Regions from separate parts of the Micromonospora sp. NPDC049836 genome, predicted to be linked through region 1. Evidence: predicted binding sites of a transcription regulator. Region 1 holds the regulator's gene; the other holds the start of a gene.
The links. Region 1 encodes HspR, which represses chaperone genes until heat shock. Its sites were predicted from a motif close to TTGAGTNNNNNNNACTCAA; they were not measured.

Region 1 (3,404 bases):
CGACGTGACCGAACCGACCTGCGTGCAGGTCATGCGCCGGGGTTACCAGCTCGGCGAACGGCTGCTGCGGCCCGCCATGGTCGCGGTCGCCGACCCGGAGTAGTGCCGACCCGTGACGTCCCGCCCGCCCACTCCGGGCGGGCGGGACGACCGGGATACGTCCCGTGGAAGGGGGTGGACCGGTGAGTTCCAAGGACTGGATCGAGAAGGACTACTACGCCGCGCTGGGCGTGGAGAAATCCGCCTCCCCGGACGAGATCAAGAAGTCGTACCGGAAGCTGGCCCGGGAGTCGCACCCGGACCACAACCCCGGTGACCCGAAGGCCGAGGAGCGGTTCAAGGCCGTCTCCGAGGCGTACGCGGTGCTCGGCGACGAGAAGAAGCGCCGCGAGTACGACGAGATGCGCTCGCTCTTCGGCTCGGGCGCGTTCCGTCGCAACGCCCGCGGCGGCGGCCAGCCCGGCGGCATGCCGTTCGACGTCTCCGACCTGTTCGGCGGGGGCGCGGGCGGCGGCGAGGCGCGGTTCGGCGGCGGCGGCCTGGGCGACCTGTTCAGCTCGATCTTCACCGGCGGCGGCGCCGGTGGTGCGGCCCGCCCGCGCGGCCCGGCCCGGGGTCGGGACGTGGAGACCGAGGTGGCGCTGGACTTCTCCGACGCCGTTCGCGGCGTCACCCTTCCGCTCACCCTGCGCGCGCCCGGCGTCTGCGAGACCTGCCACGGCAACGGGGCGAAGCCCGGCACCCAGCCGGTCGCCTGCCCGGTCTGCCACGGGGCCGGGGTGACCACCCGCAACCAGGGGTCGTTCAGCTTCTCCGAGCCGTGCCGCAACTGCCAGGGCGTGGGCACCATCGTCGAGGAGAAGTGCCCGGAGTGCCACGGCACGGGCGGGGTGACCAAGACCCGCACCCTGAACGTCCGCTTTCCGGCCGGGGTCTCCGACGGCCAGCGCATCCGGCTGGCCGGCCGGGGCGAGCCCGGCGAGCGCGGCGGACCGGCCGGTGACCTGTTCGTCCAGGTGAAGGTCCGCCCGGACGAGCTGTTCGGGCGTACCGGGGACGACCTGACCCTGACCGTGCCGATCACGTTCGCGGAGGCGGTGCTCGGCACCGACCTGCGGGTGCCGACCCTGGACGGCACGGTGACCCTGCGGGTGCCGCCGGGTACGCCCAGCGGCCGGGTGCTGCGCGCCCGGGGCAAGGGAGTCGTACGCAGGGACGGCCGCGCCGGTGACCTGCTGGTCACGCTCGACGTGGTGGTGCCGGCGAAGGTGTCGGACGAGGCGCGAGCGGCGCTGGAGGCGTTCGCCGAACAGACCCCGCCCGCCGCCCGGGAACATCTCGACGCGCGGGTGCGTCGAGTCAGTTGACGCGGTGATTCAGGCAGCGGAGGTGAGCGGGGATGTCGGAGGAGTTCGTCGGCTCGGGTGACCCTGCCTACGAGGCCAAGGTTCTGATGATCTCGGTCGCGGCGCGGATGGCGGGCATGCACCCGCAGACCCTGCGCCAGTACGACCGGCTGGGCCTGGTTCAGGCCGGCCGGGCGGCCGGCGGTGGCCGCCGGTACAGCGTCCGGGACGTGGTGCTGCTGCGGGAGGTGCAGCGGCTCAGCCAGGACGACGGGATCAACCTGGCCGGGGTCAAGCGGATCATCGGGCTGGAGCGGCTGCTCGAGCAGGCCCAGCAGCGGGTGGCCCGGCTGGAGGCGGAGCTGGATGCCGCGTACCGCCGGATCGCCGAGCTGGAGTCGCTGGGCGGCTTCGCGCGCGGCGACCTGGTCCCCACCAACCGCACCTCCACCGCGCTCGTGGTCTGGCGCCCCCGCCGCAACCCCGACCGCTGACCCACTCGTACGCCAAGGCCGGCGCGCCCACCGGGGCCGCGCCGGCCTTCCCGTGCCCACCCCCGTCCCCGTTCCCCGGCGCGGTGCTCGCTCCCCGGGCTTCCCGCGTGGTGCTTCCACCCGTCCACGCCCGCTTCCCGCGCAATCCCGGGCATGGGTGGAACGCGATGGAGGTGTCCGGCGCGGTTTGACCTCCATGGCGTTCCACCCGCGCCGCGGCGGGAGGGTTCGGGGGAAAAGCGGGGTCCCGAGGTGGTGGGGTTCGGTAGCCTGTGAATGCGGCCAACCAACTCAATTCGGACTCCGAACTGGCAGGGGGAGCCATGGCGGAATCGGCGAAGAAGGTGGCGGAGCAGGCGGAGGAGCGGCTGGAGCAGGTGGCCGAGAAGGTCCGGGAGCGATTCGACCGGATCTCGGCGGGCGGCTTCACCGAGAAGATCAGAGAGGGCCGCTTCGCGGACCAGGTGGACCACGGCGTCGACCGGGCCAGAGCGGACGAGCGGCGCAAGAAGCAGGGCGGATCGGCAAGCTGACGATCCGTCGACGTGCGGGCCGGGACCCACGGGGGGTCCCGGCCCGTTCGTCGTCCCAGCGCAGCACGCGTGAGATCACCACAACGGAGCCGGTGCGGGCACGGCGGGGCCACACCCCCACCGAGGAACGGACAGCCTCAGAGCCGGCGGTTCTCCCGGACCAGACCGCCCTCGCACCAGTCCCGGTAGACGAAGAGATCCGGTCGGGCGAGCAGCACCCGGCTGTTGTGCGCCCAGTTGCGCATCAGCTCGTCACCGACCCGCTCGGCCTGCTCGACCAGCTTGCGGAAGCGGCGCTTCGGGTGGGCCCGGAAATTGGTCCGGATGCCGTCGGCCGCATAGATGTAGAGGCAGTGCAGGGCGAACCGGCGGGCCGGGCAGGCCGGGTCCATGGCCAGTTCGAAGAGCGTCCCGACCAGGTGGTCACCGGCGACCAGCAGGTCCCAGTCCTGCGGCATGGAGGTCAGCGGCACCGAGTCGGGCTGGTACGCCCACGACCGCAACTCGGCCGGCGACGGGTCGACGGGGTTGGCGAAGCCGCGGAACGTCTCTTCCTGCACGTTCACCGGCCGACCTTCCGCTTGCGCTGGCGGGGGCACCGGCCACCCGCGGACTGGCTGCTGGGGCGACACGTTAACCCGGTTGCCCCGGACAGCGGTAGACCTTCCCGGAACCAATTCGGCAACCGTTGGCCGGACCGGGTCCACCGTATGGTCGACCCGGCCCGGTCGGGGTCATTTGACCGCTTCCACCGGCAGGCGGGTCCGCGGGGCGCTGCGCCGACGCAGCCAGCGCTTGAACCACGGCATGTCGGGCAGTCGGGCCAGCACCGGGCCGGTCACCACGGTGATCAGCACGTACGCGGTGGCGAGGGCGGCCAGCTTCGGCTCGACCGGGTACGCGGCGGAGACCGCGAGCCCGGCGATGACGATCGAGAACTCGCCGCGCGGGGTCAGCGCGAAGCCGGCCCGCCAGCGACCGGGCTCGGCGATCCCGGCCCGTCGGGCGGCCAGCCAGCCGGTGGCCAGCTT
Region 2 (3,404 bases), on a different contig from region 1:
AGCAGGTGGTCGCGGGCGATGGCGACCTTCTCGTCCTCGGTGTAGCCGTCCAGGGTGACCAGCTCCATCCGGTCCAGCAGCGGGCCGGGGATGGTCTCCACCACGTTGGCGGTGGCCAGGAAGAGCACGTCGGACAGGTCGAGGTCGACCTCCAGGTAGTGGTCGCGGAAGGTGTGGTTCTGGGCCGGGTCGAGCACCTCCAGCAGGGCCGCGGCCGGGTCGCCGGCGTAGCCGACGGCCAGCTTGTCGACCTCGTCGAGGAGCACGACCGGGTTCATCGAACCGGCCTCGCGCAGGGCGCGGACGATCCGGCCGGGCAGCGCGCCGACGTAGGTACGGCGGTGGCCACGGATCTCGGCCTCGTCCCGGACGCCGCCGAGGGAGACCCGGACGAAGGTGCGGCCGAGCGCGCGGGCCACCGACTCGCCGAGGCTGGTCTTGCCGACGCCGGGCGGGCCGGCGAGGGCGAGCACCGCGCCGGAGCCGCGGCCGCCGACCACGCCGAGGTTGCGCTCGGCGCGCCGGTTGCGCACCGCCAGGTACTCCAGGATCCGGTCCTTCACGTCGGCGAGGCCGGCGTGGTCCGCGTCGAGCACCGCGCGCGCCGCCGCCAGGTCGGTGTTGTCCTCGGTACGCGTGTTCCACGGCATCTCGAGGACGGTGTCCAGCCAGGTACGGATCCAGCCCGCCTCCGGGGAGGCGTCGCTGGCCCGCTCGAGCTTGCCGACCTCGCGCAGGGCCGCCTCGCGGACCTTCCCCGGCAGCTCGGCGGACTCCACCCGGGACCGGTAGTCGGCGGAGCCGTCGGGCTCGTCCTCGCCGAGTTCCTTGCGGATGGCGGCGAGCTGCTGGCGGAGCAGGAACTCCCGCTGGGACTTCTCCAGCCCTTCGCGGACGTCGCTGTTGATCTGCTCGGTGACCTCCTGCTCGGCGAGGTGGTCCTTCACCCAGCCGACCAGCAGTTCGAGCCGGGCGGTGACGTCCGGGGCGGCGAGCAGCTCGGTCTTCTGCGCCAGGCTGAGCCAGGGCGCGTAGCCGGCCGCGTCGGCCAGCTCGGAGAGGTCGGTCATCCGCTCCATCGCGTCGATGACCTGCCAGGCGCCGCGCTGCTGGAGAACCGAGGTCATCAGCGCGCGGTACTCGCGGGCGAGTTCCCGGGCCTTGCCGGCCGGGGCGGGTTCGTCGAGCGCGGTGGCCTCCACCCAGAGGGCGGCGCCCGGGCCGGGCACGCCGGAGCCGATCCGGGCCCGGGTGAGGCCGCGGACCACGGCGGCGGGTTCGCCGCTGGGCAGTCGGCCCACCTTCTCAATGGTGGCGACCACGCCGACGGAGCCGTACTCGCCGTCGAGGCGGGGCACGGCCAGCAGCGTCTTGTCGCCGGTGGCGCGGGCCGCGTCGACCGCGGCCTGGGTGGTCGGGTCGAGGGTCACCGGGATGACCATGCCGGGCAGCAGGACGGCGTCGGTCAGGGGCAGTACCGGAAGAGTTGCCATCGAACACCTGCTATCACGTTGAGTTGAGCGTGTCAGACTCAAGTAACAAAGCGTTCCCCTTGTTCCTGGCTGTGACCCACGCCACGCTCCACCCTCGCCTCCGGAGCCCCGCCCCGCATGGCGCGGCACGATTCGGCCGACGGATATGCCGACCCGCCGAATGGCGAACGGCAAGTATTGTTGCGAATTCGCCGCGAGATACGTCAAACTCGTACTCACACCCCGCCCGACACAGGGAGTAATGGCGATGGCAAGGAAAGTAATCACCGTTCTGACCGACGACCTGGACGGCGGAAAGGCCGACCGGACCGTCGAGTTCAGCCTGGACGGCGTGGCGTACACGATCGACGTCTCGGACGAGAACGCCGGGGTCCTGCGCAAGGCCCTGGACCCGTACATCAACGCTGGCCGGCGGATCGGGCGCGGACCGGTGGAGACCGGGCGGGCGACCCGCCGGGCCACCTCCGCCACCTCCGGAATGGATCGCGAGCAGAACCGCGCCATCCGGGAATGGGCCGTCAAGAACGGCTACGAGATTTCCGAGCGGGGCCGGATCCCGGTCTCCGTGGTGGAGGCGTACAAGAACCGCTGAGGTCCCGGCTCACCGTCGGGCGTCCCGGGGTCACGCTGAGAAATCGGCGTGGCCCCGTCGGCTTTCCGGCCGCCCGACAATTTGTGCCCGGCGGCGGGACCGGCACCGGCGAGCGGTCTCCGGCGGGCACCGGCAACGGCACGGCCGGGGCCGTCCGGGTCTCGCCCGGCCGGCCCCGGCCGTCGTGCCAGGTCAGTTGACCCGGATCCGCACCACGTCGAAGGCGGGGGTCTGGTTGGCCCGCTCCATCATCGGAATGCGGTGCGAGCCGTCACCGGCCCAGACCGCGCACTGGGCGATCCCGGACTGGGCCAGGCCGGGGACCTGGATGAGCACGTCGTCCGCCTGGTCGCTGCCCCGGCCGTCCTCGGTGGCCACGAAGAACGCCGGCACGTCCTGCGGGTTCGGGGGCTGGCGGGTGCTGCTCAGCATCCGGCACGCGGTGTGGAAGTGGCCGCGCACCAGGCCCTGGTCGTTGAGCAGCGAGCTCTCCAGGTAGTAGCCGCCCTGGCCGGCGGCGAGGAACCGGTCGCGGATCAGGTTGCGGGTGGTGACCCGGAGCGTGAACGGCTGGTTGCGCTGGACCCGGTTCGGGAACTGGGTGATGAGCAGCGAGGGATTGTTCTCCGCCGCGCCGACCTCACCGAACGCGGTGCTCACGCAGCGGTTCCCGGCCTGGAAACCGTTGTGCGCCTCGAGTTGGCTGTTGGCGCAGTCCTTGGCCAGAACCTCCAGCCCGTTGTTGCCGCCGCCGTTCTGGCCGCCGCCATTGTTGCCACCCGGCTGACCGCCGTTCTGGCCACCCGGCTGACCGCCGTTCTGGCCACCCGTCTGGCCGCCGTTCTGACCACCGTTCTGGCCGCCATTCTGGCCGCCATTCTGGGCGTTGTCCGCAATCGCGCACTGGGCGAGCTGGTCCAGTCCCTGCGGGCGCTGGGCGACCCGGCCGATCGCCGTGGCGATCCGGTTGAGGATCGCCGTCCGCCGGTCGGCGAGCGGCCGCAGGATGGTGTTGTTGATGACGTCGCCGCCGTTGCGGGCGTTCGCCGCGAGCCGCCGGTTGGCGTCGGCGATCTGGCTGTCCAGCAGCGCCAGGTTGCGGTCCACCTCGGCGCGCGCCTGGGCGGGCACCTCGGGCAGCTTGGCGCGGACGTCCGGGCAGGCCACCGTCGGAGTACCGGCGCCCGCGCCGCCCCCCTTGGTCTGCTGGCACTCGCCGACCGACATCTGCCCGTCACCCCAGTGGTTGCGGACCCAGCGGCCGTTCTGCCAGGTACGGGTGGTGCTGCCCTGCTGGCCCGGCGCGGTGGAGCCCGGGC

Region 2: lon (endopeptidase La) is a predicted target of HspR. The motif match lies at 1,517-1,535, and genes of this name have one in related genera.

The regions. Positions count from the first base shown of each region.
Region 1 covers NZ_JBITLH010000010.1:101,297-104,700, reverse strand. The annotation lists gene grpE (nucleotide exchange factor GrpE) at 1-103, shown strand, start outside; gene dnaJ (molecular chaperone DnaJ) at 183-1,367, shown strand; gene ACIBPB_RS24950 (heat shock protein transcriptional repressor HspR) at 1,400-1,840, shown strand; gene ACIBPB_RS24945 (hypothetical protein) at 2,164-2,373, shown strand; gene ACIBPB_RS24940 (hypothetical protein) at 2,511-2,939, opposite strand; gene ACIBPB_RS24935 (cation:proton antiporter) at 3,108-3,404, opposite strand, start outside.
Region 2 covers NZ_JBITLH010000009.1:5,438-8,841, forward strand. The annotation lists gene lon (endopeptidase La) at 1-1,493, opposite strand, end outside; gene ACIBPB_RS23080 (Lsr2 family protein) at 1,741-2,085, shown strand; gene ACIBPB_RS23085 (hypothetical protein) at 2,278-3,404, opposite strand, start outside.